2 regions of the Undibacterium sp. GrIS 1.2 genome follow, and region 1 is predicted to be linked to the other one. Evidence: predicted binding sites of a transcription regulator. Region 1 holds the regulator's gene; the other holds the start of a gene.

Evidence for each region. The regulator NrdR, encoded in region 1, represses ribonucleotide reductase genes. The targets are predictions, from matches to a motif close to CACNANATNTNGTG.
Region 2: AAKU61_RS16280 (ribonucleoside-diphosphate reductase subunit alpha) is a predicted target of NrdR. The motif match lies at 3,924-3,937, and genes of this name have one in related genera.

The regions. Positions count from the first base shown of each region.
Region 1 is NZ_JBEONP010000047.1:13,449-29,697, forward strand. It holds gene tolQ (protein TolQ) at 1-54, opposite strand, end outside; gene ybgC (tol-pal system-associated acyl-CoA thioesterase) at 214-615, opposite strand; gene AAKU61_RS17465 (SDR family NAD(P)-dependent oxidoreductase) at 748-1,500, opposite strand; ZMP/ZTP riboswitch at 1,787-1,923, shown strand; gene glyA (serine hydroxymethyltransferase) at 2,011-3,261, shown strand; gene nrdR (transcriptional regulator NrdR) at 3,542-4,009, shown strand; gene AAKU61_RS17480 (GAF domain-containing protein) at 4,139-4,840, shown strand; gene AAKU61_RS17485 (S-(hydroxymethyl)glutathione dehydrogenase/class III alcohol dehydrogenase) at 4,968-6,074, shown strand; gene fghA (S-formylglutathione hydrolase) at 6,111-6,971, shown strand; gene AAKU61_RS17495 (helicase HerA-like C-terminal domain-containing protein) at 7,076-8,707, opposite strand; gene AAKU61_RS17500 (YebC/PmpR family DNA-binding transcriptional regulator) at 8,839-9,564, shown strand; gene purD (phosphoribosylamine--glycine ligase) at 9,642-10,916, shown strand; gene hemF (oxygen-dependent coproporphyrinogen oxidase) at 10,937-11,836, shown strand; gene nadD (nicotinate (nicotinamide) nucleotide adenylyltransferase) at 11,876-12,679, shown strand; gene rsfS (ribosome silencing factor) at 12,679-13,413, shown strand; gene rlmH (23S rRNA (pseudouridine(1915)-N(3))-methyltransferase RlmH) at 13,722-14,192, shown strand; gene AAKU61_RS17530 (Maf family protein) at 14,212-14,844, shown strand; gene rng (ribonuclease G) at 14,880-16,249, shown strand, end outside.
Region 2 is NZ_JBEONP010000041.1:1,512-17,760, forward strand. It holds gene AAKU61_RS16275 (ribonucleotide-diphosphate reductase subunit beta) at 1-555, opposite strand, end outside; gene AAKU61_RS16280 (ribonucleoside-diphosphate reductase subunit alpha) at 723-3,644, opposite strand; gene ampD (1,6-anhydro-N-acetylmuramyl-L-alanine amidase AmpD) at 4,100-4,756, opposite strand; gene AAKU61_RS16290 (sigma-54-dependent transcriptional regulator) at 4,773-6,362, opposite strand; gene AAKU61_RS16295 (two-component system sensor histidine kinase NtrB) at 6,392-8,155, opposite strand; gene AAKU61_RS16300 (PP0621 family protein) at 8,169-8,429, opposite strand; gene AAKU61_RS16305 (cytochrome C assembly family protein) at 8,426-9,235, opposite strand; gene AAKU61_RS16310 (antibiotic biosynthesis monooxygenase family protein) at 9,503-9,832, opposite strand; gene AAKU61_RS16315 (sigma-54-dependent transcriptional regulator) at 9,950-11,353, opposite strand; gene AAKU61_RS16320 (sensor histidine kinase) at 11,537-13,609, opposite strand; gene AAKU61_RS16325 (ABC transporter ATP-binding protein) at 13,670-14,476, opposite strand; gene AAKU61_RS16330 (ABC transporter permease) at 14,478-15,293, opposite strand; gene AAKU61_RS16335 (ABC transporter substrate-binding protein) at 15,411-16,249, opposite strand, start outside.

The sequences.
Region 1 (16,249 bases):
GATAGAGGCTTCGGAAATCAGGGTAAAAAATGAGAGGTCTTGAGTAACATTCATAACATTCATAGTCTATGTGTGTAAGTTAATTATTCGTATGCACACGGTAGTGTACGTTCGCGCAACTGGTGCCTGGCTTTGTAACTTGCTTGGCTGATTGGTTTAGCTAATTCGCTTGACAGTATTCGTTTGACTTTAGCTACCTGAGTTTTGCTGATTTTACTCGCTCAGCTTTGCCAGCACTTCCGCCGGAATCGCACTTGGGCGCACGCTGGCGGTACCCACGCATCCTACTTTAATCGTGCCGGTTGCCAGTAAGCGATCACCGCACCAGGCTTCTTGCACGAACTGGACTGAGGCGCGCCCCAACCTTTCGACCACAACGGTGAGTTTGAGTTCATCATCCAGTCTGGCGGGTGAATGATACTCGACTGCCGTGCCTTTGACGACAAACATGACTTGGTGCTGCGTAGTCATGATTTGCTGGCTGATACCGGCCGCGCGCAACCACTCGGTTCTGGCGCGCTCAAAAAACTTTAGATAATTGGCATAGAAGACGATGCCGCCCGCATCGGTGTCTTCATAGTACACGCGTACAAACCAGTTGAATTCTTTAGCCATAATTTAGCAATAAATAAGGTAGAAATTGGGGAGTATCCCCATTTTATATACTTAGTGCCCAGAGATTACCTGGACACTTTAAAATACCCTATCCAGTATAAAATTTCAACCTAGGCCACTATATGCGGGATTTTACGCCGGATTACGCTTGATATTGAAAGCGCCGAAACCCTGGCAAGTCGGCATCATTTCTATGTAATTGATGTTGATATGCTTGGGCAATGTCGCAATCCAATAAGCAGATTCCGCAATATCAACTGCCGTCAATGGGACAGTGCCTTCGTACACTTTGGCCGCTGCCTCATCATTCCCTTTGAAGCGGACATTAGAGAATTCGGTACCGCCGCATAAGCCTGGCGCAATATTGGTTGCCCGCACGCCAGTGCCAACCAGATCGGCGCGCAGGTTAAGCGTAAATTGATCAACAAATGCCTTGGTTGCGCCATACACATTGCCGCCCGGATAGGGCGTAGAACCAGCGATGGAACCGATATTAATCACCAGACCGCTGCCACGCTCCACCATCGCAGGCAAAATAGCGCGGGTCATTCTGACTAATCCCTTAGTATTAGTATCGATCATGGTTTCCCAGTCATCCAGATTGGCTAAGTGTGCTGGCTCTGTGCCCAGCGCCAGTCCGGCATTATTGATGAGCACATCGATTTCTTTCCATTCTGCGGGTAACTGCGCCAGCGCCGCGCTGATGGATGCTTTGTCAGTGACATCCATCTTGATAGGTAACAAGGCCGCACCCAGCTCAGCCTGCAAGGCGTCCAGACGATCCGTGCGGCGGGCGGCAGCAATCACTTTATGACCATTCGACGCGAACTTACGCGCCATCTCTTCGCCAAAACCTGAACTTGCACCGGTGATTAAAACGATCATGATTTCCTCTTAGTTTGATGTGATTTTGGATGTGATACTGGATTTGATGCTGATGATGTGACTAATTTTTTGCATGGCGAACATCGTCGCGAAAACGCCTGCCGTCATTCTATGCGGTTTTTCTACAATCGTTATGCCTGAGCTTGTGACGCCTTGTAACCTCCAATGGGCAAACACCTTCAATTTATTTAACGCGAAGTATTCATCAGACTAAAATACCGTTATTCGGCAAATCGCATCCAAATCTTGCTCAAAAATGGGGCTTGGCGTAAAATTTGGGCACCATTTCGTCTCACGTGACTGGCGAAAATGTCTTAAACGCAGCAGTTTGCTCAATTAGCAACAAACGCTGCGCTTGACGACAAAGATGGAGATCCATCGGGAAGCGTGAGATTTCAATAGCCGTGCGCCTGGGTAGCCTGATATGGACATAGCGATTTAGGCTGCCCGTTCCCTTTTCAGGGCACCAGATCATCTGCAATTACCTTCTAATTAAACAGGAAGCTTGTCATGTTCGCAAAAACTCACACCCTCGCCAATACCGATCCAGAATTGTTTGCCGTGATTCAACAAGAGAATCACCGCCAGCAAGAACATATTGAATTGATCGCCTCAGAAAACTATACCTCGCCAGCAGTGATGGAAGCCCAGGGCTCGCAACTCACTAACAAATACGCTGAAGGCTACCCGGGCAAGCGCTACTACGGCGGTTGCGAATATGTGGACGTGGTTGAGCAAATGGCGATTGATCGCCTGAAAGAATTATTCGGCGCGAACTTCGCTAACGTCCAACCTAATTCCGGCTCCCAAGCGAACCAAGGCGTGTTCTTCGCGTTGTTAAATCCGGGCGATACCATCATGGGTATGAGTCTGGCAGAAGGCGGACATCTGACCCACGGCATGCCTCTCAACATGTCAGGCAAATGGTTTAACGTGGTCTCTTACGGCCTGAACGCCGCTGAAGACATCGATTACGATGCGATGGAAAAACTCGCGCGCGAAGCCAAACCAAAAATCATCATCGCTGGCGCATCCGCATTTTCTCTGCGCATCGACTTTGAACGCTTCAGCAAAATCGCCAAAGAAATCGGCGCCTACTTTATGGTCGATATGGCGCACTATGCCGGCCTGATCGCGGCAGGCGTTTATCCTAACCCTATGCCATTCGCCGACGTAGTAACTTCCACCACGCACAAGAGTCTGCGCGGCCCTCGCGGCGGGATTATTTTGTCGAATGATGAAGCGATTGCCAAAAAGATCAATTCAGCGATTTTCCCCGGCATCCAAGGCGGCCCATTGATGCACGTGATCGCAGGCAAAGCAGTGGCGTTCAAAGAAGCACTGACGCCAGAGTTCAAAGCCTACCAGCAACAAGTCGTCAAAAATGCCGCTGCACTGGCACAAACCCTGACTGAACGTGGTCTACGCATCGTCTCCGGCCGTACAGAATCGCATGTGATGCTGGTTGATTTACGCCCTAAAGGTTTGACAGGCAAAGAAGCAGAAGCCATCCTCGGCTCCGCCCATATGACCTGCAACAAAAACGGCATTCCTAACGATCCGCAAAAACCGATGATCACCTCCGGTATCCGCCTGGGCAGCCCGGCATTTACTACACGTGGTTTTAAAGAGGCAGAAGCGATCAAAGTCGGCCATCTGATCGCCGATGTGTTGGACAACCCAAATGATGCTGCGACCATAGAGCGCGTTAAAGTCGAAGTCAAGAAACTGACCGATGCCTTCCCTGTATATTCTGCATAAAACGCAGCATAAGTAATCCACCGTAAAATATTAGCGATAGTGTAAATACGGATCGCAGTAAAACCAACGCCACTCAGACCGAGTGGCGTTGTTGTAATAACTGGTAGTTTTTGTGCCCGTTTTGCCAAATTCAGCTCATAAGTAATACAATAAGAATAAATATACTATCTACCTGTATATTTTAATCGTCCATAGAAAGACTGGACAATCAGGCATTTTCTATAAAAATAATGGGGAGTATGCACTCTACGCTGCATTTTCTTCCCGACTTGGAGTCAGTATGAAATGTCCGTTCTGTCACCACGATGACACGCAAGTAATCGACACCCGCGTGCCGGATGACGGCAATACCATCCGCCGCCGCCGCCGTTGCGCCAATTGCGATAAACGCTTCACAACGTATGAGCGGATCGAACTGGCGATGCCTGTCATCGTCAAAAAGAATGGCAGTAGAACCGAATTTGAAACCGCCAAACTACGCGGCAGCCTGATGCTAGCCTTGCGCAAGCGTCCCGTATCGGCAGAAGCGGTGGACAATGCCATCCAGCGCATAGAAGAAAAACTCCTGGCCAGCGGTGAGCGAGAAGTCGTTTCTGGCCACGTCGGTGAACTGGTTATGCGCGAACTAAAACGTCTGGACAAAGTCGCCTACATCCGATTTGCCTCGGTGTATAAAAGTTTTGAAGACGTATCAGAATTTGCCGAAGCGATTCAAGAAATTGCACAAGAAAAAAAGCCAAAGAAATAGATTGCTAAACTGCTGGAAAAGTGGGCGCCGGGCGCTGCACTGCCGGGCTTTTTCAGCGTTCCGTCCTATGCCACATTGATATGAGACATCTGATAAACTCAGGTACTTTTCAGAACCTCGGGCAGACCAATGTCAATCGCATTTTTTATGGCACACAGCGGCATCGATCAAGCACAATTACCGCTTGATTTTGCGACGCAAGTTTCCAGCTACCAAGAACAACTGCAGCAGTTCATCAGATCCACTGAAAAAGACACGCAAGTCCAATGGCAATATCAAGTGCCAGAATTGGGCGAAGGCGGATCATGCTCTTTGTTTGATCAGCTATCCGCCACGCCCTACGATCTCGCCGCCAGCTTGGGCGGACAAACGTCTGACAATCTGCGGCTCTTGCAACGAGTGACCGCGCTGGTCAAGTTTTATCAGCAACACAGCGGTAGCCAGTGGTTTGGCGTGTATAAAAAAATCGATCAAACACCTACAGGGTCAGATGGTAATTCCGTGCTGGTCAAACTAGCCTACTTTGGCGCCGCGTCGCGTGCCGAATTTCCGCTCACACCTGAATTTGCTGCTAACAGTAATAACAGCACCGTCGGCATCAGCGGTAAGGGGCGGATTATCAATAACGTCAGCGCCTATCTTGCAACCGGCGGCGAGTATTACACCTGCGATCCAAAAGTGCAGGCAGAAGCTTGCTTGCCGATCCTGGCAGTAGATGGTCGCGTGTTAGGGATTATCGATTCAGAAGCATTTACACAGAATATTTTTACCGGTGCTGAGCTCGCTTTGCTCGTCGCGGTAGCTACTAGCTTGTCTAGTATTCTCGGCTAAAAATTGCTGTCAGCTTTTAGTCATTTATTACGAATCTATACATTACGGATCTACCCATTACGGGTTTACACATTACAGTTCTACTTATTACAGTTCACCCTACCTCCTATCACGACAAAGGACAGACATGAAAACCAAAGCAGCAGTCGCATGGCAAGCCGGCAAACCACTGACGATTGAAGAAGTTGAACTGGGCGGCCCCAGAGCCGGTGAAGTCTTAGTCGAAATCAAAGCCACTGGCATTTGCCACACCGATTACTACACCTTGTCTGGCGCTGATCCTGAAGGTATTTTCCCGGCGATTCTTGGGCATGAAGGCGCAGGCGTCGTGGTCGATGTCGGCCCCGGCGTTAAGAGTTTGAAAAAAGATGATCATGTGATCCCGCTCTATACGCCTGAGTGCCGTGAATGTAAATTTTGCCTCTCACAAAAAACCAATCTCTGTCAGGCAATCCGCAGCACCCAAGGTCGCGGTCTGATGCCAGATGCGACTAGCCGTTTCTCATTAGATGGCAAGCCGCTATATCACTACATGGGTACATCGACTTTCTCCAATTACATCGTAGTGCCAGAAATCGCTCTCGCAAAAATTCGTGAAGATGCGCCTTTCGACAAAGTCTGCTACATCGGTTGCGGCGTCACTACCGGCGTCGGCGCTGTGTTGTTCACGGCTAAAGTCGAAGCGGGTGCCAACGTGGTCGTGTTTGGTCTCGGCGGCATCGGACTCAACGTGATTCAGGCGGCGCGCATGGTGGGAGCAAATAAAATTATTGGCGTTGATATCAATCCGGCTCGTGAAGCCATGGCGCGCAAATTCGGTATGACACACTTCGTCAATCCGACCGAAGTCGGTAACGTCGTGGATGCAATTATCGGCCTGACCGATGGCGGCTCAGACTATAGCTTCGAATGTATTGGCAACACCACGACGATGCGTCAGTCACTGGAATCCAGTCACAAGGGCTGGGGTCAATCGATCATCATCGGCGTTGCCGCAGCGGGACAAGAAATCAGTACACGCCCATTCCAGCTGGTCACTGGCCGGGTCTGGAAAGGCTCGGCTTTCGGTGGTGCCCGTGGCCGCACCGACGTACCAAAAATCGTAGACTGGTACATGGAAGGCAAGCTCAACATCGATGATCTGATCACGCACAAACTGCCATTAGAACGCATCAACGAAGGCTTTGACTTAATGAAGAGCGGAGAGTCGATTCGCTCCGTTGTTGAATTCTGAGCTAACTAATTTAAGTGAACTGAAACAGGAGTCAAGATGACCGCGACCGCATTAGAAACAATCAGCGAGCACGCCTGCTACGGTGGCGTGCAAGGTTTTTATCGACATGAGTCGAGTGAGATCGGATTGCCTATGCGGTTTTCGGTATTCCAGCCACCGCAAGCCAAACAGCGCGCAGTCCCTGTCTTGTTCTATCTGGCAGGACTGACCTGTAATGAAGAAACCTTCATGATCAAAGCTGGTGCGCAAAGACTGGCGGCGGAACTCGGCATCATGTTAGTCGCACCAGATACCAGCCCGCGCGGAGCGGATGTGCCAGGCGAAAGCGAAAGCTGGGATTTTGGTTTAGCAGCAGGATTTTATCTGGATGCCATAGAACTACCGTGGGAAAAACATTACCGCATGTATTCTTACGTAGTACATGAGTTACGCCAAAAAGTACTGAACAATTTTACTGCACGTGAAGATCGTATCGGCATCTTTGGTCACTCCATGGGCGGTCACGGTGCGCTGACGCTAGCCTTGCGCAACCGTGACATCTACCGCTCGGTCTCTGCCTTTGCACCGATAGCAGCGCCGACTAAATGTCCGTGGGGTCAAAAAGCATTTCGCGGTTATTTAGGATCGGATCAAAGTCACTGGCTGGATTACGATGCATCGATCTTGATGGCGAATACTGATACGCCGTTTCCAAATGGCATATTGATTGATCAGGGCTTAAGTGACAAATTTTTGGCCGAGCAATTACTGCCAGAAGAGTTTGAAATGGCGTGCAAAATGGCAAACCAGCCATTAACCCTGCGACGTCATGCAGGCTATGACCATGGCTACTACTTCATCACTAGTTTTATTGAAGATCATTTGCGGTTTCATGCTGCGATTTTGAACGCTGCATAAAGAAAAGCCGTATTGAAATACTAACTTCAATACGGTTTTTTCGATGACTAATTGCTAGATATCGAACATTCAAAATTCAGCAGTACGATATCATCAAAGTTTATTTATTTTTTCTTCAAAATAGAACCCAACACACCGCGAATAATCTCACGCCCGACCTGTGATCCTATCGTCCGCACGGCTGATTTGACCATCGTCTCTGCGACGTTATCACGACGGCGTATTCCACTGCTACCTCCCAGCAAATTACCAAACACGCTTTTCAGCGTGTCTCCAATGCCGCCCTCTTCTTGGGGCTGCTGCTGAGTTGGCGCTTGTCTTTGTGAAGGTATACCTGGTGCAGAATCTTGCGTCGGGCGAGTTGACGCACTGGTACCAACATTGCCGCCAGAGTTGCCCCAGCCATCACTCATACCGCCAGAATTACCAGAGGATGGTGCACTCTGCGCTTGAGTATTGGCGACTCTGCCTTTGAGTTTTTCATAAGCAGAATCACGGTCTATGGTCTTTTCATATACGCCTGCAACAATCGAACTAGCGATGATCTGTTGACGCTCTTCTACCGAAATGGGACCGATCTGGGACGCTGGCGGCAATACAAATCCACGCTGTACGATATTCGGTCTACCTTTTTCATCAAGGAAAGAAATCAGCGCCTCGCCAACACCGAGTTCACCGATGACTTGCGCGGTATTCAAATCAGGATTAGGACGGAAAGTTTCTGCCGCTGCCTGCACTGCTTTCTGATCGCGTGGAGTATATGCGCGTAAAGCCTGCTGGACGCGATTGCCGAGTTGTCCTAACACCGTATCGGGAATATCGAGCGGATTTTGCGTGACAAAATACACGCCGACACCTTTAGAGCGAATTAAGTGTACGACCTGCTCAATTTTTTGCAGTAAAACTTTGGGAGCTTCGTCGAACAGTAAATGTGCTTCATCGAAAAAGAACACCATCTTTGGCTGATCCAAATCCCCGACTTCTGGCAAATGTTCATACAACTCAGATAGCATCCATAGCAAGAAAGTCGAATACAAACGCGGTGATTGAAGTAATTGGTCCGCCGCCAGAATATTAATAATGCCTTTACCGCTGGCATCGGTTTGCAGCATATCGTCCAGATTCAACATCGGTTCGCCAAAGAATTGCTCACCGCCCTGCTCAGAAATCGCCAGTAAGCCGCGTTGTATCGCACCTATGCTGGCAGCAGAAATATTGCCGTATTCGGTCTGAAACTCGCTGGCGTTATCGCCCAGATGCTGCAACATTGCGCGCAGGTCTTTGGTATCGAGCAGCAACAAGCCATTGTCGTCAGCAATTTTAAAGGCGAGTTGTAATACGCCTTCTTGGGTTTCGTTCAGATTCAGCATGCGTCCCAGCATCAGCGGCCCCAGATCAGAAATTGTGGCGCGCACTGGATGCCCTTGTTTACCAAACACATCCCAAAAAGTGACAGGACATGCTTGCCAGACTGGGATATCAGCGCCGATCTGTTCACACCGTTGCTGCATCTTCGGACTGATTTGACCGGGATTTGCCATGCCGGACAGATCCCCTTTAACGTCTGCCATGAACACAGGTACGCCAATACTGGAAAAGGCCTGTGCCATTACTTGCAAGGTCACCGTCTTGCCAGTACCCGTGGCACCGGTAATACAGCCGTGGCGATTCGCCCAATCAGACAATAAATACAGCTCTTGCGACGATGTTTTTGCGATCAGCAGTGGTTTGGACATGATTTAGGTCGTTCTATAGGGGGATTTGAATAAAATCACTATGTTAAAATGCCGGACTTCATTATAGAACCACAGCTGAGCGAATTTTCTCAGCATTTGGTAAACAATTGCCAATTCAAGAGAGAGCAATCATGGCAGGACATAGTAAATGGGCCAATATTAAGCACAAAAAAGCGGCCACTGACGCAAAACGCGGCAAAGTCTGGACGCGCTTAATCAAAGAAATTACGGTTGCATCGCGCATGGGCGGCGAAGACATCGCCTCCAACCCACGCTTACGTCTCGCGGTAGACAAAGCAGCTGATGCCAATATGCCGAAAGAGAATGTCACGCGCGCGATTCAACGCGGCAGCGGCACATTGGAAGGCGCAAATTACGAAGAAATCCGGTACGAGGGCTATGGCATTGGGGGTGCAGCGATCATTGTTGACTGTATGACCGATAACAAAGTACGTACCGTAGCTGAAGTACGCCATGCTTTCAGTAAATTTGGCGGCAACATGGGAACTGAAGGTTCGGTCGCATTTTTATTCACGCATTGTGGACAAATGTTATTTGCACCTGGCACTAATGAAGATGCTTTGATGGAAGCCGCTTTAGAAGCTGGTGCGGATGATGTGATGACCGATGACGAAGGCGGTATTGAAGTGTTGTGCCAGCCTTACGATATGTCCGGCATTAAAGATAGTTTAGAAAAATCAGGCTTTGTACCCGAGGTCGCAGAGGTGATTATGAAGCCGGGCACAGAGACCATTTTTGCTGGCGATGACGCGATCAAAATGCAAAAATTATTGGATGCGTTAGAAAATCTGGATGATGTGCAAGAAGTGTTCACCAATGCCATTATTGAAGAGTAATTTCGAAAAATAGCTTTGAAGACTAAGTTCGAAAACTAATTCTGGATTCAATCCAGAATATTAAATAGAAAACTGATATGAAAATTCTCGTCGTAGGCTCAGGTGGTCGTGAACATGCATTGGCGTGGAAACTCGCCCAATCCGAGCGTGTGCAAACAATCTTTGTCGCTCCGGGTAATGGCGGGACAGTGCAGGATTCCCGCCTGAAAAATATCGCTTTAACCGATTCCGTTGCCTTGGCTGATTTTGTCGAAAAAGAGCAAATCAGTTTGACCGTAGTTGGTCCGGAAGTGCCGTTGGCAGCAGGTATCGTCAATGTATTCCGTGAACGCGGTCTAAAGATTTTTGGCCCGAGTAAAGAAGCAGCACAATTGGAAAGCTCTAAGGATTTTGCAAAATCCTTTATGCAACGTCATGCCATCCCGACTGCAGAATACAAAACCTTTTCTGACCTGGCTGCGGCGCATGAATATATCGCACAAAAAGGTGCGCCAATCGTCATCAAAGCCGACGGACTGTCTGCTGGTAAAGGCGTCGTCGTCGCGATGAGTCTGGAAGAAGCGCATGGTGCTGTCGACATGATGTTGTCCGACAACAAACTAGGCGACGCTGGCGCCCGTGTCGTGATTGAAGAATTTTTGGCGGGAGAAGAAGCGAGTTTCATCGTGATGGTTGATGGCAAAAATATTTTGCCATTAGCGACGAGTCAGGATCACAAACGTTTACTGGACAATGATGAAGGGCCGAATACTGGCGGCATGGGTGCGTACTCCCCTGCGCCTATCGTGACACCGCAATTGCACGCCCGTGTCATGCGCGAGATCATTGTCCCGACAGTACAAGGCATGGCTAAAGACGGCATTGTTTTCACTGGCTTTCTTTATGCAGGTTTGATGATTGATGATCACGGCAATCCTAAGACACTGGAATTTAACTGTCGCATGGGTGATCCTGAAACGCAGCCAATTATGGCGCGACTGAAAACCGATCTGGTGCATGTCATGGAGCACGCGGTCAACGGCACACTAGATACAGTAGAACTGGAATGGGACAGACGCACGGCAATGGGCGTGGTAATGGCAGCGGCAGGCTATCCAGACGCACCGCGTAAAGGTGATGTGATTACAGGTATACCTCCAGAGACGCCAGAGAGTGTAACTTTTCATGCGGGAACTGCGTTGGCCGATGGCAAGCTGACAGCGACAGGTGGCCGCGTTCTCTGCGTCGTTGGTTTGGGTGATACGGTCAAGCTAGCGCAAAAACATGCTTATGAAGTAGTCGAAAAAATTCATTTCAATGGCGCACAATATCGTCGTGATATCGGCTGGCGCGCTATGAATAAAAAACATTAATCACGAGATAAACCAAACGCATGACTGATTCCAGCGCCGTAAAAACTTATCTGCTTGATCTGCAAACACGTATCGTGGCAGCAATGCAGCAGATTGATGGCAAGCAGTTCATGACTGATAGCTGGGACAGACCAGAAGGTGGCGGCGGTATCTCACGCGTGATTGAAGAAGGCGATGTCTTTGAGCGCGGCGGGGTGAATTTCTCACATGTAATGGGTAGCAATTTACCGCCCTCTGCGGCAGCGCACCGGCCAGAACTGGCAGGTCGTAGATGGGAAGCGATGGGCGTGTCCTTGGTCATGCATCCGCGTAATCCTTATGCACCGACGGTACATATGAACGTGCGCTTTTTTACCACTTATGCCGAAGGTCAGCCTGACGTCTGGTGGTTTGGCGGCGGCATGGATTTAACGCCGTATTATGGTTTTATCGAAGATGCACAGCATTTTCACCAAAGCTGCAAAAATGCTGTAAGTCCGTTTGGCGCTGACTTGCATCCGCGTTTTAAGAATTGGTGTGACGAGTACTTTTACCTCAAGCATCGCAAAGAAGCACGCGGCGTCGGTGGTATTTTCTTTGATGATTTTAACCAGCTTGATTTCGCCAGCAGCTTTGCGATGACACAAGAGGTAGGTAACGCCTTCGTGCCCGCGTATAGCGCCATCCTTGAAAAGCGCAAGGATATGTCCTATGGTGAACGCGAGCGTGACTTTCAGGCTTACCGCCGTGGTCGCTATGTCGAATTTAACCTGGTGTTTGATCGCGGCACTCTATTTGGACTGCAATCGGGTGGCCGTACTGAATCGATACTGATGTCCATGCCACCGATCGTCAAATGGCGTTACGACTGGCAACCAGAAGACAACAGTCCTGAAGCCGCGCTGGTAAGAGACTTTTTGCCGCATAGGGACTGGGTTTAAATGAATGTGAATTTGGATTCAGCCCCAGATTCATCGGATATGCTCAGTGAACAGACTCACGTGAAATGTGTTGTGGTATTGGGCGGTAGTTTTGATCCGGTGCATCTTGGGCATGTGGCACTGGCCCGACGTTTCGTGGATTTATTACAGCCACAAGAGTTAAGGATTATCCCAACCGGAAATCCCTGGCAAAAAAATGGCTTAACTGCCAATGCCGCGCAGCGATGTGCGATGTTGGAACTGGCGTTTGCAGACCAAGTTAATTGTCCGGTGGTGATTGATCGTCAGGAAATCCTAGCGGCAGAACGACAGCAAACTAATTACACCATCGATACCTTGCGGCATTTGCGCGCAGAGTACGGTGATACTACTTCAATCGTTTTTTTAATCGGTGCCGACCAGTTGCAGAATTTGTCTAGCTGGCACCAATGGCAATACTTGTTTGATCTGGCGCATATCTGCGCGGCCTCACGACCCGGCTTCCAACTGGATCAAACAAACTTGCCACAGGCAGCAGCAAAGGAAGCACAGCAGAAAGATACAGATATAAATACCGATACAGAAACACAGCAAGTTAATCAAGTAGTCAATCAAGTACTAAGCAAGTTCAGGCAAGCAGCGGCGACACCCGAACAGATTCGCACCACCCCCGCTGGGCTGACCTATCTGGCAGATGATCTGCAAGTGGATATTTCAGCTACCCAGATTCGAGAAGAACTGGAGCGTGGCGCAGCAAGCACCTTGGTCTCGGGGTTAGTCTCGCGGTTGGTTCCGAGGTTAGTCCCAATTAAGGTGCTAGACTACATACAACAACATCATTTATACGAAAATACGAAAAAATAATGGATATCAAAAAACTACAAGCCCTCGTCATTGACGCTCTGGAAGACGTCAAGGCACAAGACATTCAACTATTCGACACGATGCATCTGACCAGCCTGTTCGATCGCGTTGTAATCGCATCAGGTACTTCAAATCGCCAGACCAAAGCCTTAGCGGCATCGGTACGCGACAAAGTTAAAGAAAACGGCGGCACCGTCGTCAGTATGGAAGGCGAAGGAACTGGTGAGTGGGTACTGGTCGATCTGGGCGATCTGATCGTTCACATCATGCAACCCGCGATCCGTGCTTACTACCGTCTGGAAGAGTTATGGGGCGATAAAGAAATTAAATTTGGCGCGGCAAAACGCAGCACCAAACTAGCGACGGCATCGGTTGAAGAAGAAGACAAACCTAAACGCAGCCGTAGCAAAGCGGCACCCGTCGAAGTAACGCACGACATGATGGCAAGTCAGACTACCTTGGATGACGAGCCTAAAAAGCCAGCCCGCAAACCGCGTGCCACCAAAGCAGCGACGGATGATATGGCCGCTACATCAACACTGAAACCAACACGTAAACCAGCAACGCGTAAAACTGCCACCGGTGCAGCAGCAACTGATGCAGCACCAAAAAAACGTGCTCCAAAAACACCAAGTGGTGCGCGCGTAAAAGTCGCGTCAACTAAAACATCGGTTGCTTCTGCTAAAAAAGCCGCTGATAAAAAAGCGACGACCCGCCGTAAAACTGCTGAGTAAATCTTTGTTAGTGCGGTGCTGATAAGTGCCTCAACTCAGTGACTTTTAAGTGACTCCTGATTGGCTCCTGTACATAACAGGAGCCAATTTTTTTGTGCTGGCTAAAAATCATGGCATCCTGACGATGCTGGCTGTGTCACGATGTGATATTGAGGAATATGAATATACTCCCCATTATTTTATATAAATATGCACCATTGACCATGGAATTTATGGACAATTAAAATATACTTACTAGGAGTATATTTTCAGCTAAACTCATTTTTATTTCTTTTGGTTTAATTACCACGCCATTTTTTATCAATTATATGCAACTCATCATCGCCGCCGTCGGTCACAAAATGCCTGCCTGGATAGAGACGGGTTTTAACGAATACAGCAAGCGCATGCCTGCCGATTGTCGTATCGTGCTGAAAGAAATCAAACCTGTCGAGCGCTCCGGCAGCAAAACCGCCGAGACCGTCATGGCCTTAGAACGCGCTAAAATTGAAGCTGTGCTCCCCAAAAATACACGCATCATTGCACTCGATGAGCGCGGCAAAGATCTAAGCAGCGTCGGCCTGTCGCAGCAACTCACGCAATGGCAACAAGCCGGTGGTGATGTAGCTTTTGTGATTGGTGGTGCAGACGGTCTGGATGCAGAATTTAAAGCGAAAGCCGATATGCTGATCCGCATTTCTAGCCTGACATTGCCGCATGGCATGGTGCGCGTACTATTAGCCGAGCAGTTGTACCGTGCCTGGTCGATTACGCAAAATCATCCTTACCATCGGGTCTGACAAGATAAAAGGACACCCTATGGCCATCACCGACAACAAAATCTATCTTGCCTCCAAAAGTCCGCGCCGTCGTAAGTTACTGCGCCAGGTTGGTATCGATTTTGATCTGCTCTTATTACGTGATACCGCGCCACGCGGTCCCGATGTCACTGAAATCGTCTTGCCTGGCGAATTGCCCATGGATTACGTTAAACGCGTGACCCAGGAAAAAGCCCAAGTCGCCTGGAGCATCATGCAACAGCGCAAATTAGCGCCGCGTCCGGTATTGGCGGCAGATACAACCGTGGTCATCCATGACCGTATTCTTGGCAAGCCCGCAGATCAGGCTGAAGCCTGCGACATGTTACGTGCTTTATCGGGTCAAACTCATGCGGTGTTGACTAGCCTTGCGGTAGTTGGCATGCATGGGCATGGGCATGAACACTGGCACATAACACAGCGCTCTGAAGTAACTTTTTCAGATATAAGCGAAGAACAAATTCTGGCCTATTGCATCACCGCAGAACCCTACGACAAAGCGGGCGGGTATGGCATCCAAGGTGCTGCGGCGCGCTTTATTTCCCACATCAGCGGCAGTTATTCTGGCATCATGGGACTGCCCTTATTTGAGACCACCACGCTGCTACGTCAAGCTGGTATTCACATCCCCTAATTGCTTATTTATTGTATCGAATATTTTATTAAATTATGAGCGAAAATCTCCTCATCAACATCACCCCACAAGAAACTCGTGTTGCCCTGATTTTTCAGGGTGCGGTGCAAGAACTTCATATCGAACGCACCCTGTCCCGCGGTCTGGTTGGCAATGTTTACCTCGGCAAAGTGGTCCGCGTGTTACCCGGTATGCAATCTGCGTTTATCGACATTGGTTTAGAGCGTGCCGCATTTTTACATGTCGCCGATATCTGGGATGCACGCTCACAAGAGAGTGGCAATAACGCGCTGACACCGATAGAAAAATTGCTGTATGACGGTCAATCCGTGACAGTACAAGTGATTAAAGATCCTATCGGTACCAAGGGTGCCAGACTCTCTACCCAAATCTCTATCGCTGGCCGCATGCTGGTATATCTGCCGCAAGATTCCCATATCGGCATTTCACAAAGAATAGAAAACGAAGCCGAGCGCGAAGCTCTGCGCGCCAAGGTATTAAGCTTGCAGCAGCCGGGCGAAAAAGGTGGCTTCATCGTACGCACCATGGCAGAAGATGCCTCGGATCAGGATCTGAAAGCCGACGTCGAATATTTGCGTCGCACCTGGGCTAACATTACGCAAATGGCAAAGACCCAACCGCCAGCCACCTTATTACATCAAGATTTAAATCTGGCGCAGCGCGTATTACGTGACTTCGTCAACGAAGAAACCGCCACGATACAGATTGACTCGCGTGAAAATTACGTGATGCTGCATGAATTTGGCACCACCTACACGCCCTCTGTTTTACCTAAACTACAGCACTACACGGGCGAGCGTCCACTGTTTGATTTGTATGGCGTAGAGGAAGAAATTCAGCGTGCATTAGGACGCCGGGTCGATCTTAAATCGGGTGGTTATCTGATCATCGATCAGACCGAGGCCATGACCACCATCGACGTCAATACTGGGAGCTTTGTCGCTGGTCGTAACTTTGATGACACCATCTTCAAAACCAATCTGGAAGCGGCGCACGCAATTGCCCGCCAGCTACGCTTACGCAATCTGGGTGGCATCATCATTCTCGATATTATTGATATGGAGAATGAGGAACATAAAACCGCCGTACTGGCAGAATTGAACAAAGCCTTATCCCGCGACCGTACCAAATTATCGGTATCCAACTTCTCGGCCTTGGGCTTAGTGGAAGTAACCCGCAAACGCACGCGAGAATCACTGGCACACATTTTGTGTGAACCTTGCCCAGCCTGTAGCGGCAAAGGTCAAGTCAAAACTGCACGCACCATCTGCTACGAAATCCTGCGCGAACTGCTGCGTGAAGCCAAACAATTCAACCCGCGAGAATTCCGCGTGATGGCGTCGCAAGTCGTAGTCGATATGTTTTTGGAAGAAGAGTCGCAGCA
Region 2 (16,249 bases), on a different contig from region 1:
AGCATTGAAGATTTCTGCCTCGTCCAAACCCAACGACTCAACGATATATTGATAAGCATGAGTATGAATCGCCTCTTCAAAGGCTTGACGTAACAAATACTGACGGCATTCTGGTGCGGTGATGTGGCGGTAAGTACCCAGCACAATATTGTTCGCGGCCAGGGAATCAGCGGTCACAAAGAAACCCAGATTACGTTTGACTAAACGACGTTCGTCTTCTGTCAAACCATTTGGACTTTTCCAAAGTTCAATATCACGCTGCATATTGATTTCTTGCGGCATCCAGTGGTTAGCGCAACCCGCTAGGTATTTATCCCATGCCCATTTATATTTAAACGGCACAAGCTGATTGACATCAGTTTGTCCATTGATAATCCGCTTATCGGCAGCATTAACGCGACGTGCAACCTCTGCAGGTGCAGCCTCAACAGATTTTATCGGTGCAACTATTGCAGCAAGCTCTGGTAATGGCATACGGGTATTGATCGCTGGCATCGCTGGTGTCGCTGGAGCCATCGGCGCTGCTGGAGCGACTTCTTCATCCCAAGAAAGCATTGGTATATTCCTTAAATTCACTTACTAAATAATTCTATCGTTTTCAGATTTTCAGAGGGAGCGAGCATTATCGCTCTGCCTCTCATCCTTGATCACTTGCTGCAGTTGCAGCAGTTTCGTTAGTTAACCGCTTATTTATTGATGAGCGGCTAACTCACGTCCTGCAATTACTGACAAGCCTCGCACTCTTCGAAACCGGCATCGCCAGGACGCAAGTAGCAAGCAGCACCATCGGCTTCTGATGCAGTAGCTACAGGCACTTCTGCGCTAGCAGAATATCCGCCGCTGCCATCCACGGCAACTGCATTCAGTGCACCGGTTTTACTTGTGGACTTTTCAGTATGAGTCGCACCTATCGTACGCAGGTAGTAGGTAGTTTTCAGGCCACGCAACCAAGCTAACTTATAAGTCTCGTCCAGTTTTTTACCAGAAGCACCTGACATATAAATGTTCAGTGACTGCGCTTGATCTATCCATTTCTGGCGACGTGATGCAGCTTCTACCAACCAGGATGGACTAACTTCAAATGCAGTTGCATATAGTTCACGCAGGTCTTGCGGGATACGATCAATCTTTGCCAGGCTACCGTCGAAGTATTTCAGATCAGCGATCATGACTTCGTCCCATAAACCACGTGCTTTCAAATCACGCACCAAGGATTCATTAATCTCAGTAAACTCGCCGGACAAATTCGATTTTACATACAAGTTTTGATAAGTCGGTTCGATACAAGCCGATACACCAATAATGTTAGAAATCGTCGCTGTAGGCGCAATCGCTACACAGTTGGAGTTACGCATACCGAACTGTTTAATACGATTACGGATAACAGACCAATCCATCGTTTCAGAATAATCGACCTCCAGATAACCACCGCGCTCTTCTGCTAACAGCTTCAGAGAATCTTGCGGGAGAATGCCACGATCCCACAAAGAACCACGATACGAGCTGTAAGCGCCGCGCTCTTCTGCCAACTCAGACGATGCCAGATAAGCGTAATAGCACACTGCTTCCATCGAGTTATCAGCAAATTGCACTGCATCCATTGATGCATAAGGTATGCGCATCATGTGCAAGCAATCCTGAAAACCCATAATGCCGAGACCAACCGGACGATGACGTAAGTTGGAGTCACGCGCTTTCTTGACTGCATAATAGTTGATGTCGATCACGTTATCCAGCATGCGCATCGCTGTACGGATAGTTTTTTGTAACTTGATGTGATCGAGTTTGCCGTCCTTCATGTGCGCTGGCATATTGACCGAACCTAAATTACACACTGCGATCTCGCTGTCGTTTGTGTTGAGTGTGATTTCGGTACACAAATTAGATGAGTGAACTACGCCCACATGTTGTTGTGGCGAGCGAATATTGCATGGGTCTTTAAATGTAATCCATGGATGACCAGTCTCAAACAGCATGGATAACATCTTGCGCCACAAGTCTAGCGCAGGGATTTTTTTGGATAGTTCCAGCTCACCGCTCGCCGCTTTAGCTTCATAAGCAACGTAAGCCTGTTCGAAAGCTTTGCCAAACTTCTCATGCAAGTCAGGTACATCGGACGGCGAGAATAAAGTCCAGTCGCCTTTTTCCATAACACGCTTCATGAACAAGTCAGGAATCCAGTTGGCGGTATTCATGTCATGCGTACGACGACGATCATCGCCAGTGTTTTTACGCAGATCAAGAAATTCCTCAATATCCATGTGCCAGGTTTCCAGATAAGCGCAGACTGCACCTTTACGCTTACCACCTTGGTTGACCGCAACGGCTGTGTCGTTGACGACTTTCAGGAAAGGCACGACGCCTTGGGATTTACCGTTAGTTCCTTTAATATGTGCGCCGAGTGAGCGGACTGGCGTCCAGTCATTGCCCAAACCACCTGCATATTTCGCCAGCAGAGCGTTTTCTTTGATCGCTTCGTAAATACCATCCAGATCATCCGCGACCGTAGTCAAGTAGCAAGAGGACAGTTGTGAACGCTGTGTACCTGAGTTGAACAAAGTCGGAGTCGAACTCATAAAATCAAAGCTAGACAATAAATTATAAAACTCAATTGCACGAGCTTCACGATCAATCTCGCTAATAGCAAGACCCATCGCAACACGCATGTAAAAGGCTTGCGGCATCTCAATCCGTGTTCCACGTACATGCAAGAAGTAACGATCGTACAAAGTTTGTAGACCGATGTAACCAAATTGCAAATCACGATCAGCAACCAGCGCGTTGGCAAGCTTTTTCAAATCGAACTGACCTAATTTTGCATCCAACAACTCTGCTTCAATACCCTTTTTGATAAATTTAGGGAAGTAGTCAACGTATTCTGCCGCCGCTGCTTGTTGCGCAACTTCTTTACCAAATACCTCTTTACGAACTGTATGCAACAACAAACGTGCTGTAACCTGACTATAGGCAGGCTCTTTTTCCATCAAAGCGCGGGCAGCCAAAATAGCCGATTTATGCAGTTCTTCAACTGGCACGCCATCGTACAAATTCTTTAAGGTTTCTGCCAGAATTGCTTCTGGATCGGCCAACTTATCCAAACCAACGCAAGCAGCTGTAATCAAGTTACGAACTTGTGCGATATCCAGCACCGTAGGTTGACCATCAACGATCACATGAATTTGCGGTACTGCGATATCGGTCTTGGATGCCTGTTGCGATTCTAGTTGCTGGCGGCGCTCATCTTGACGCTTGGCACGATACAAAACATAGGCACGTGCCACATCATGTTCGCCAGAACGCATCAGTGCTAATTCAACTTGATCCTGGATATCTTCAATATGAAACGTACCGCCAGTTGGCTGTCTGCGTACCAAAGCAGACACGACGCTAGCAGTTAATTGCTCTACCAATTCACGGATACGGGCAGACGCCGCACCTTGGCCGCCGTTAACTGCCAAAAAGGCTTTAGTCACAGCGATTGCGATTTTGGAAGGCTCAAAACCAACCACAGCACCATTCCGGCGAATGATGCGGTAGTCACTGTAACTGGTAGCTTGCGAAACTGGCGCATGGTTAACTGCATGCGACTGTAAAGCCGACAGATCAGATGTGATTGGTGTTGATGTTTCTATTGAAGAGTGCATTTGGCCTCCGGGGTCAGCGTGAATTGTGTTTACGTCGTACTTCGTGTTTTGAGACCGATGATATCGATCGCAATGCTTATTTTTTCAACTAAGTTACCGAACTAAGTTGCTCAACTACGTTTGATTTACTGCGTTTGGTTTGTATTTACTGGAATTACCTACTGTCTTGAATTAGGTTTTTACTCCATTTGAGTCAAGCAATATAAATTCAGTGTGAATTCAAAATCTGATCCAAGTCTCTGTTTTATAAATCATTTATGACAATAAAACCGGGGTAAAAACAAGATCAAGTGAAACAGGATTAACAGCAGCATTATTTAAACCAAACCACTAGATGTAGTGCAGAAGATTTGATTTGCACTAATTCTAGTGCCAGAGAGGGAGATGTGCAATCGCTTTTTTTGTTAAAAAGAGAATTATTTTTTTACGACAGCTGGGTTTGTTGATTGACAATCTCAAAGCATGAATGGAAAGCTTGGTGCAGCATGAGTAAGCACTAACCTAAATTCTTGATCCAATAATTTTTTATATTGTTTCCAGTCAAAATAGGGGCCGGGGTCAGTCTTCCTTCCAGGAGCAATATCTTGATGTCCAACGATGTGACGGATAGGTAGTTTTTGGCATAGGGCGTAACTGAGCGATGCCAGGGTCTGATATTGCCCAGCTTCAAACTCCTTAGTATCAGTCCCCTCAAGCTCTATGCCTACAGAAAAATCGTTACAGCCAGACTCTCCATTGAACTGCGAAACACCCGCATGCCAGGCCCGTGCCGCGGTTGAGACGAACTGCAATAAGCTTCCATCCCGGCGTATCAAAAAATGGCTAGACACGCGTATGCCGCGCAAGGACTCAAAACTGGGGTGCATTGAGTAATCAAGCTGATTTAAGAATAAATCGGAAATTGCAGAGCCGCCAAATTGACCGGCAGGCAAGCTAATGTTGTGAATTACCAGCAGTGAAACTTCGGCATGCTCAGAGCGAGCATCAAAATTAGAGGATGGCAGTCGCATTGCTAATGAATACCAACCATCCGCATCCAACCCGATAGTTGTACTCGAAGATGCCGAGTTCGTCTGACTTACTGAGTTTGATGGATTTAATGGAGTTGACATAGCCGAATGACCCGATTTACTCCGGGTCATGTATTTTCAGTTTTTGTATCTGGTAACGCAATTGCCGGAAACTTACTCCCAGTAATTCTGCCGCTTGTGTGCGGTTATTGCGCGTTTTAACTAGCGCGCGGCGAATAACTTCCTTCTCTATCCGCTCCAAATAATCTGGTAGAGAACATGGTAAATCAGGCTCGATGAAAATATTTTTTCCGCTGTCCGTGACGCTAACTACAGGCTCTACATGATGCGCATTCTGGTACGGGGACAAAGCGGCAGAGTTAGTTTCAACCGTATGGCTTGGGTTTAGCACCTCTGCAGTGGCCGATGTTTCAGGAGTGCCAGGCAGGCTCGTCATTGCTGGTGAAAGTACTGGCAATGCTTTTGTCGCAGGACGCAAAGCCAGATCACTGACTTCAATACAACCATCATTCGCAAATGCCAGCGCACGCTCCAGAATATTCTCCAGTTCGCGCACATTACCCGGAAAATCATAGGCGGCCAAAGCTTGCAGCGCCTCATTAGATAGTAAGGTAGCAGCGCCAGAATTAGAAAGTTCTAGGGTAGAAAGACGTCGCAAAATACCTTGCGCCAATTCTGCCACATCCCCTAAACGCTCGCGTAGCGGAGGCAAATGCAACTCAATGACATTCAGGCGGTAATATAAATCTTGGCGAAATTTACCTGCCGTCACGCAATTAGCCAGGTTTTGGTGAGTCGCGCTAATAATACGGACATCGACAGGCTCTTCGTTAGTAGCACCGACCTTGCGGACTCGCCTCTCTTGTATCGCACGCAATAGCTTGACCTGCATCGCCAGCGGCAAATCAGCAACCTCATCCAACATCAGCGTACCGCCGCTCGCCGCCTGAAAAAACCCATCACGGTCATCACTAGCACCAGTGAACGCGCCTTTACGATAACCAAAAAATTCCGCCTCCATCAAGGCCTCTGGGATGGCGCCGCAATTGACTGCAATAAAAGCTTTGTCCGCACGCGCACTATTATTATGTATCTCACGCGCTGCCAGCTCTTTACCGCTACCCGATTCTCCAGTGATGATGACTGGTGCCATGCTGCGCGCCAGTCTGGTGATTTGGGAGCGAACATGCTGTAGCGCCTCAGAACGCCCGATCAGACCAGAAGGTAGGATGCGCTCTGCTTGCTTGCTATCATTACCATCTTGAATGTCATGCGCGGTACGGATTTCGCCCAATTGTAAAGCTGATCTGACCAGCTTACGCAACTGATCCAGTGCAACCGGCTTCGACACATAATCAAAGGCGCCTGCCTTGAGGGCAACCACTGCGTTGTCAGCGCTGCCAAAAGCTGTAATCACAGCAATCGGCGTATTTTTATAGTGGCTGTTAACGTCCTGAACTAACTCCATACCAGAACCATCTGGTAAGCGCATATCCGTCAGAATTAAGGCATAACTGGTTTTGGATAAATAATTACGTGCGATAGCGAGTGTCTCGGCGCTATCTACGTCCAATCCCATCTTGATAAGGGTGATTTCTAGCAACTCGCGCAGATGCGCCTCATCATCCACAACAAGAATGCGCGGAATTCCTGGCGAATCTTTAGAGCTCAACTCTTTATTGTTCATATTTACTCGTGTCTTTTGTTCGCTTTAGTTCATGCAACGTCAGAAGGAGAAGAGTCGATCAAAGTGAAGTTAACCACAAAACGGCCTTTTGATTCACCAAATAAGGAGGACGGATCATCTGTATGGTATTCGTAGTCCAGCAAAGCGTGATTATTCAAACATAGCTCACGCGCCATATACAAACCCAAACCGGTACCTTTACTTGATGTAGTGTAAAAAGGCTCGAATAAATGTGAGCGCACTTCTGCAGCGATGCCAGGACCATCGTCCTGAATATGCAATTCTTGCCGGTTGATCGCACTCATTTGGGCATAAATCCGTATGCTACCTGGCTTGCCACTGGCGTAACGCACGGCATTCGACAACAGGTTAACCACAATTTCGCGCAAATGGCCGGGATCAAACACAATATGAAAAGTAACTGACTTGTCCGTATAAATCAAATGTGGATCCAAGCCACGTGTCTCAACAAAGTCTTGCACAATCTCAGCAATAAAAGGTAACAAAGAAAATGGTTTCGTATCTGCCTGCGCCTTGCGCGATAACTTAAGAATATCCTCGATCAACTGGTTCAAGCGTCCGACATTATCATCCACAATTTTTAGCAGGCGCCGCGCTTGTACCGGGTTAGACATATCCTCACCCAACAACGAGGCGGCATAAGAAATTGACGACAATGGGTTTCTGACTTCATGTGCGATGCTAGCCGTCAGACGTCCCATTGATGCCAGCTTTAATTGCTGCGCCTGATTCTCGATATCCGACACATCCTGCATAAAGATAATTGTATATGTACCCTGCTCATGGCTAAACCCTGCAATATCCGCACTATCGACATCCACAAAGCGCAGTTTTAAATGTGTCACTAAATCAGAGCGATTCAAGTTTTCTGGTGAACTGGCATCAATGGTGGCGTCATTTAATTGCCGGATAGAGATGAACGAGATCTCTTCACCCACCGTCCATGGCATGATGCCAGTATGAATAGTCTTGGTATTGAGCGTAGAATCATTTCTGCTAGACAAAACCTCGGCTATTGGTCGCAAAGCAGGAATATCACGTAAACGGGCTCTGCTGGCTTGCTGGATCAGACGTGCGCCCAACATGCGCTCTGCAGCTGGGTTTATCTCTACTAAATGTTCGGTCTGGTCGATAACTAAAATACCGTCACCCATATCGGCAATTACCAGACGGTTAATCGCCTGTTGTATTGCCAGTGCTTTGCCACGCTGTACCGCCAAAGCCTCTTGCTGAATCAGATTTTTTGCTAAGCGATTGAGTACGAACACTACCGCAAAATAAGCTGCTCCATACAAACCGGCTTGCGACGTCAGACTAGTATCTTCTTGCTGCAAAACCCTGTAAATACTTTCTACTAATAAAAATAAAGTGACGAAGGCTGCAAAAAATAAACCCCATAATAAAGGCGCCAGAATACCGACGCCCGCTAAGGGGAAAATATACAGAATCGCCAAGCCACTTTTATTACCACCAGACGCCAGATAAATAATAGAAATGATAATAATATCAAGTGCAATCTGACTCGCCAGTTGCGTCATGAATCGCCGCTGATAATTGATTTTAATCAGGACAAAGAAAATAGCGATGATCAGGTAAGCACTACAAGCCTGAGTGAATACGGTGTACTCAGTGAACCATATTTCTTTACCGCCCCTCAGGCTCATGTAACCAAACAACACGATGGCAACGACTACCCGTGACACATTCAGGGTCTGAAGGGAACGCCAGAACGTGGCGCTAGGTAAAGAGGGGACGATAGCGGAGCTGGACATTTAATGCAGCGGTCTAATGCAAGTCGGCATGCACGACACTACAAAATACCTGCTGCTGCCGGTACACTGCCTCGGATGCAGGTACATATACTTGACAATGCTCACAACAAACCATGGTCTCAGCATGTTGATTTGCCTGATGTGGATTAGGGCTTGAGCCGGTTGGTCCGCCATCCAAAGGCGCTTGCTGTTGGGCCGATGAGATCGTTGAACTTTTTTTACGCAAAGCCAACACTACCAACACGGCAAGCACCAGCCACATTAAGAACTTCATGAAAGGCTCCTGTGCAATATCACTTCTAAGACAAACCGGCTACCGACGTAGGCCAGTAATAAGGTTAAAAAACCGCTTAGGGTAAAACTCAAAACTGTTTTCCCCCGCCATCCGCGCCAGCGTCGACCTATCAGCAAAATACCAAACAACATCCAGGAGAACACCGACAAAATGGTTTTGTGATCCCATTTAAACGCTACGCCCAAGACTTGCTCCGAAAACACGATGCCGGACAAAACAGTCAGCGTCAATAAAATAAATCCCATCGCCACTAGCCGGAACAGAATTTTTTCCATCATCAGCAAAGCAGGCAAGCGCTCTATCGCCTTACTAAGCCAGGGCGGTGTCGCTTTGCTGGCTTGCTTGTGCAGATGCGCATCTTGCAAAGTCATTACAACGGCATGGAAAGCAGCGATCGTTAATGTACTGTAAGACAACAATGCAATCGCAATATGCCAGGGAAACATCGCAGGCTTGCCTGCCATCGCGACCAAACTACCTGGGAAGAAGACAGGCAAGATCGCCATGATTGCCGCATTAGGCAGTAACAATACTTTCAAACCATCTAAGGATAAATTACGACTCTCCAACCAGTAAACAAATACAGATACCCACAATGCGGCTGACAACATTACGGCAAACCCCACCCGCAACTCGTTCGGCATAAAAATAGTCAGATACAAAGCCGCTGCATGCACCAGCCAGCCAGCAATCGTCGTCATAGAATCCAGCAAGCGGCGCTGGCCGGGGATAAAGCTGCAAGCGATATATAGTGCAGCGGCAAGAAAAGGGAGATAAGTTTGCATGGTTTAAGTTTACACCATGTAGGCTCAGATTTAGCTTGGGATTTAGTATGAGAATTGTTAGTCGGATCAAGACCTGAATTGAGTTTAGACCGTAAGCTTGTTGCAAGCCGTCCAATAAGACCCTCTAAAAACCCTTGAAGGAAGGCAGAGCGCAGGCTGCAAAACTATTTTTTTCGTCGCTTCTGCGCAGGCGGGAATCGCATGGAGGGAGCCTAGCCTTATTTCATTTTGGGTCAGTCATGAGTGAAGCACTGTTTTAGCAGCACCTTAATGATTCACAAATCCAGCCGTTGGATGTGGAATTAATCCGTCGCCATAAGCACGCAAGACCTGAGCAATAACCACTTGATAACCGTCCAGCCAGTTGGCTTGCGCGGCTTTTGCCTCCAGATGTTTGGGATGCTGCATCAATGCATGTAAGCCGTCCATGGTCTCCCAATAATAGACATTAGAAATTTGTCCGGTCGCTACATTCTCCCAAGCCTCTTCCCCGATATAACCTGTAGTTTGTTTGGCGACTTCGGCAATCGCTTGATCCAGCGCATAAAACTCTGCGTCGTACTGCTTTTTATTAAAGATAAATGTAGCTGAATACATCTGAATCCTCTGGCGGACAAAGTATAGGAAGGGTCGAACCTTAGCGAGCGAGGATTGTAGGATATTTATGTAGAGTGAGGTAATTTTTTACCGCTATGGATGGGCATTACAGCTATATCAACCAGCAGCAGGCTTAAACGACAACTGATATTTTTTCAGTTTGTCATACAGCGTTTTTTTCGGAATCCCTAATTGCTCCGCCGCCGAAGCGACATTGCCGTCTTGCTGTTGCAAGGCTTGCTGAATCAGCGTCGCCTCAAACTCCTCTATGCGTTTTGGCAGAGCATCACTTATATTCAAATTCGCGTTCAAATTTATGTTCGAATTTGCAGTAGAAATTTTGGTCAATGGCGCATCGTTAGTGTTCAGATTGTCCTGATTGACGTGCATCAGGTTTATATCAGCGACTCCCAGCACTAATTTATCCGCAAAGTTGCGCAGCTCACGCACATTACCGGGCCAGTCGCGCTGCTGCCATTGCAGCATCTGCGCAGTAGGAATCAGCGGTGCCGCTTGCTGGTACCGGATCGCTGCCAACTTTAGGAAATGCGCCAGCAGTAAGGGAATATCCTCGCGGCGTTCATTCAGACGTGGCAGCTCCAGACTGACGACACTGATGCGGTAATACAAATCTTCGCGGAACTTAGCTTCTGCGCTCAATTGCAACAAATCTAATTTGCTGGCGGCGATGATGCGGCAATCCAACGTAATTTGTGCATTACCACCCAGTCGCTCCAGCTTGCGCTCTTGTAGCACACGCAAGAGTTTGACCTGCAAAGCCAGCGGCATACTTTCGATTTCATCCAGAAAAATAGTGCCGCCGTTGGCGTATTCCAGCTTACCGATGCGACGCTTTTGGGCGCTGGTGAAAGCGCCGGCCTCATGACCGAACATTTCGCTCTCAAACATCGACTCGGGCAATGCACCGCAATTGATGGCGACAAATTCGCCCGTACGTCCGCTGGCCAGATGCAATTGCTGGGCGACGACTTCTTTGCCGGTACCCGTCGCGCCGTTGATCAATACATCTGCCTGAGTCGGGCCTATCGTTCGGATAAATTTGCGCACCTGCTCAATCGCGGCACTTTGCCCGATCAACTCTGGTACCGCAGACTGGCTAACAACTTGTTGCTTGAGCTTGCGATTGTCCATGACCAGGCGGCGCTTCTCTTGCGCGCGCAAACAGGTGTTTAATAAGCGATCAGCCGCAAACGGTTTTTCGATAAAGTCATACGCACCATTGCGCATTGCCGCCACCGCCATGCTGACATCGCCGTGACCCGTAATCAAAATCACAGGCAAATCAGCATCCAGTGCCGCCACTTGTGCCAGTACGTCCAAACCTGATTGACCAGGCAAGCGCACATCTGTCACAACAATCCCGTTAAATTCTGGCTGCAAATAAATCTGTGCCGCCTCGGCACTAGCGCATGCATGTACTTGAAACCCGCCCAACTCCAAGGTCTGTGCAGTTGCCAGACGCACCGCTTGCTCGTCTTCAATCAAGATGGCTTTTAACATGCTATCGACGTTTGTCACACCTGACTCCCAAACTAAAAACCTTGAGGAAAACCATATACTCCCCTATTTTTTACAGAAATAATGCTGATTGTCCATATTATTATTGGACACCTTAAATATACATAGTGGGAGTATTAATTTACATCTTTATTAATATATCTATATCTATGCTCTGGGGAAGGTCTAGACCCGCCCCATCCAACGCGGGATTTTGACCGTAAATTCTGCCCCGCCTTGCAAGCGGTTTTCAGCACAAAGACTCCCGTTCATCGCCTGCACTATCGAGGATGAAATCGCCAGCCCCAGACCCAAGCCCTGCTCTGATGCTTTGGTGGTAAAAAACGGCTCAAACAAATGCTGTATCACCTGCTCTGGCAAACCCGTCCCGGTATCAATAATACGGATAATCGCGTCCTGCTCATCAGCCTCCAGCAAGACACTAACTTGTGTTGGTCCACGCTGACTATATTCAATCTCTTGCTGCCGCTGCATTTTTTGCACGACAGAATCCAAGGCATTGCGCATCAGATTAATCAGTACTTGCTCGATTCTGACTGCGTCACCCAATACCAGCAAACCGGTTTGCGACGATAAGAGTAAAGCGACGTTTTGTCGCTCAAACTCACTTTGCATTAATAGCGCCGCTGCTTTTAATGACACGGCAAGGTCAACCTCAGCAACGGCCTCGGGACTTTTTCTGGCGAAACCTTTTAGCTGGCTGATAATCGCGCCCATTCTGGCACTGGCATCGCTGATATGTTGAAGATTCTCGTTGGCCTGCGGTACTTTGCCACGCGCCAGGAAGGTCATTGCATTATCAGCAAAGGCGCGGATAGCCGTCAGCGGTTGATTCAGCTCATGCGTCATACCGGCGGCCATCTGCCCTAGCATCGCCAGCTTACCGGTTTGTACCATCTCGTCCTGGGTGGACCGCAGCAGATTTTCGGCATCTTGCAACTTGCTGTACTTGGTCGCCAACTGCACATTGGCATGGGTCAGTTCTTGCGTGCGTAGCGCGATGCGCTGCTCCAGATCATCGGCCGCTTGCTGTAAAGCGCTCTGCAACTCTTGCCGCGCTAGGTGTCTTTCATCCAGACGTCGTCGCCGCTGATGAAACACCGCTGCCGCAGTTGCGAGCAAAATCAGCAAAAGAAAAGCCACCAGCGCGGCCTGAATACCGACACGGCGGATGGTAGACTCCGACGGAAACAGCATCAATTGCCAGGACAAACGACCTATAGGGCGAGTGACGTAGTTACTTTGTATCTTACTTTGTATCTTACTTTGCACCTTACTTTTCACGTCACTCAGTTCATTACGAGAAGACTCACCAAGCTGACCAATATCAGCCCGCTCGGACTTGGGCAAACTGGCAAGTGAGGCAATTGGCTTGCCGCCATATTGCAGGGTCTGCGCAATCAATCTCTGCACATCGTCATTCAGCGTTTGCAAACTATGGTATTGCCAAGCTGGACGATTGCTTAAAAAAATCACGCCATGCTGGTCGCTCAAGGCAATCGGCTCTTCACTGCTACGCCAGGCTTTTTCAAATTCGGTAAGACTAATCTTGACGGCGATGACACCAATGGGAGTGCGTTTAGGCGAACGATTGAGATTGTGAACAGCAGAGCGGATACTGTCCAGCTTTTTGCCGGCCAGTTGATGGGTATTTTCATCCGCGTTTTTATCCGCGCTTTCACCCACATTGTCATCCCCATTACCATCGCCGAATACCGGCTGCGAGATAAAATATCCGGGGACGCTGGTGGTATTGCCGATCGCATAAAAATGTCCGGTACCGCCCTGTATTGCCTCTTTAAAATACGGACGAAAACTAAAATTCTGCCCCATAAAACTTTGCGGCGTATCCCAATTGCTAGCAGCAATGGTGTTACCGTTTTTATCCATCAGATAAATCGCTGCGAGCTTGGATTGCTGTTGAATGTCTTTCAGCGCTGCATGAAATTGTGCCAGCTTCTGCGCATCGCCGGGCGTCGCCAGGATTTGTGAGGCCAAAGGCAGATACGCTAATGCGTACGGCAAGGTTTCGTAACGCTCAAGCACCGATTCCAGATCGAGGGAGATGATCTGCAAATGCCGGTCTCCGGCGGAGCGGATTTCTTCCCGTGCTTTGCCAGATGCCCACCAATATGCACCAAGGATAAACAGCACGGCACATATTAATAAGGCAAAGGCGACAACTACACTGCCAGATAGCAGCGTAGCTGGTTGATGCGAGTCAGATGTACGTCGCATTGGGATGAGTTGGCCTAATAAAATGTGACGATATAGTTTTAAGAGATTAACTTTAAAAGTTTAATCGACTACCGCCATTTTCAGCTCATCCGTGTGGTGGCGTTGCTGCTCTTCCATCACCAGTTGGCCTAACTCACGTTTAAGCAGATTGAACTCGGCAGAAGACGGATCACGCAAACGCGGCAACTCCACCATCAGGTCGCGTTTGACCGTACCGGGACGATAGGTCATGACGACAATCCGATCCGCCAGATAAATCGCTTCTTCTATGCTATGCGTGACAAAAATAATCGTCTTTTTTAGCTCAGACCAGATGCGTAACAACTCATCTTGCAAATTACGGCGGGTCAAGGCATCCAGCGCACCGAATGGCTCATCCATCAACATGATGGGCGAATCTAATGCCAGTACGCGGGCAATCGCTACCCGCTGACGCATACCGCCAGACAGGTCTTTAGGAAAACGGCTTTTAAAATCACTTAAGCCCAGCATCGCTAATAAATCTGAGACTTTTTTCTGGATTTCTGACTTACTGACGCCTTTTATTTCTAGTCCAAATGCGATGTTTTTCTCTACCGTCATCCAAGGAAAAAGTGCGTACTCCTGGAATACCATGCCACGATCTGGCCCCGGCGCAGTGACTAACTTCCCTTCCGCTGTAATCGTCCCGCTGGTCGGTAAAGAGAAACCCGCTACAGCATTCAATAAAGTCGATTTGCCGCAACCCGATGGCCCCAGCAAACAAACAAATTGACCTTCTGGAATCTCTAATTGAATATCTTTGAGGGCGACCACCTCACGGTCACTAGTGGTGAAAATTTTATTCACCGCATTGACTTTGATCTGTACAGGATTTGGGCTTGTCATATTAATTCTCCAGACCACGGTGCCAGCGCAGCAAATGGTTATTCAGTTTGTTCATCGCCAGGTCAATTGCCAGGCCCAGCATACCGATACTGATCATGCCGGCAATAATTTTGTCCGACCAGAAATACTCACGCGCCTCTAAAATTCTAAAGCCAAGGCCATTATTAACCGCGATCATTTCTGACACGATCACAACGATAAAAGCGGTACCGATGCCGATACGCACACCCGACAAAATATATGGCACAGCGGCAGGCAACATGACTCGCAAGAATAAGGTTGTTTGGCTCGCCCCCAGATTGCGCGCTGCACGGATATAAATACCGTCAACATCACGTACGCCAGCAATCGTATTCATCAAAACAGGGAAAAATGCGCCGATCGCGATCAAAAATATCGCTGGTGGATTACCCAGTCCAAACCATAAAATCGACAAAGGAATATACGCAATCGGAGGGATAGGTCGCAGTACTTGCATTAAGGGATTCATCCAGGCATAGGCGCGCTGACTAGCACCCATCGCCAAACCTAACGGCAAGGCCAAACCAGCGCCGACCACAAAACCGACTACCACGCGGTACATACTGCCAATCGTGTCGCGTATCAATTCACCCGATACCAGCCAACCCAGACGGGACATCGTCGCCGGATCAAAGGCTTCCATAGGTGAGGCATACTCACACCATTTTTTTACCACAGCCCAAGGTGATGGCAGGACTTGTGGATTAACCCAACCCATTGTCGTGACCACATGCCAGAACAAAATTAAGACCGCAGGCACCACTAAGCCCGCGCCGATTTCACGCCATTTCTTCATATTGCTTCCTTATAGAGAAAATGCTGTCGATGAATGGCAAGCATCCATCGGAGACGATCATTGACGGCTAAGAGATACGGGCATTACTCCGGTTACCTTAGCCGTAACTATGTCAGCCTATTTGATATTAAGCGATTTTTTTGCAGCGTCGAGCAAATCTGTTTTGACCCAATCTTTAGCGACGGGTGGCTTAGTCATTTTGCCGACGCCATATTTTTGCATCAGATCCGTAGTGATCTGGATATGCTCTGGCGTGACATCGTAGGAATAAGGAGAATTGCCAATCGCGTTGACAAAATCTTCTTTTGTGATTTGTCCTTTGAAAATCGTTTCGCGGACATATTTTTCGGCCAGGTCTTTGTTATCGATAAAGGTTTTAGTCGCCTCTACAAAACAGCGCATAAATTTTTCTGCGAGTGGGCGGTTCTCTTTATAGAATTTTTCTGTCATGACCATCGTGCGTACTGGCTCACCAATTGGTGTGTCGTAAGGTTTGATCAGTTCTGCACCAAAACCTTTGTTAATTGCTTGCGCCGAATATGGTTCAGATTGCATGATGGCATCGACATTTTTACCAAGCAAAGCTTGATTCAAATCAGGAAAGCCAAGATAAATAATCTGCACATCTTTGCCCGGTTGATCAGAATAACTTAAGCCATTTTGCGACAACTCTGCCGCCAGCAAAATATCCTGAATACCGCCACGGGTAACGCCGACTTTTTTACCCTTTAATTCTTTAACGGTTTTGATTCCTAAATCAGGACGTGTCACCAAACGTGCACCACCTTTGGCAAATCCAGCAACGATGTAGATAGGTGCACCGCTGGCTCTGGCAGAGATCACGGCTTCAGACGACACAGCGGCCACATCCAGTTCGCCAGCGATTACTGCTTGCATCGCATCGAGGCCTTTGGGGAATACTTTTTCATCGACTTTGATACCGCATTTTGGCGCGA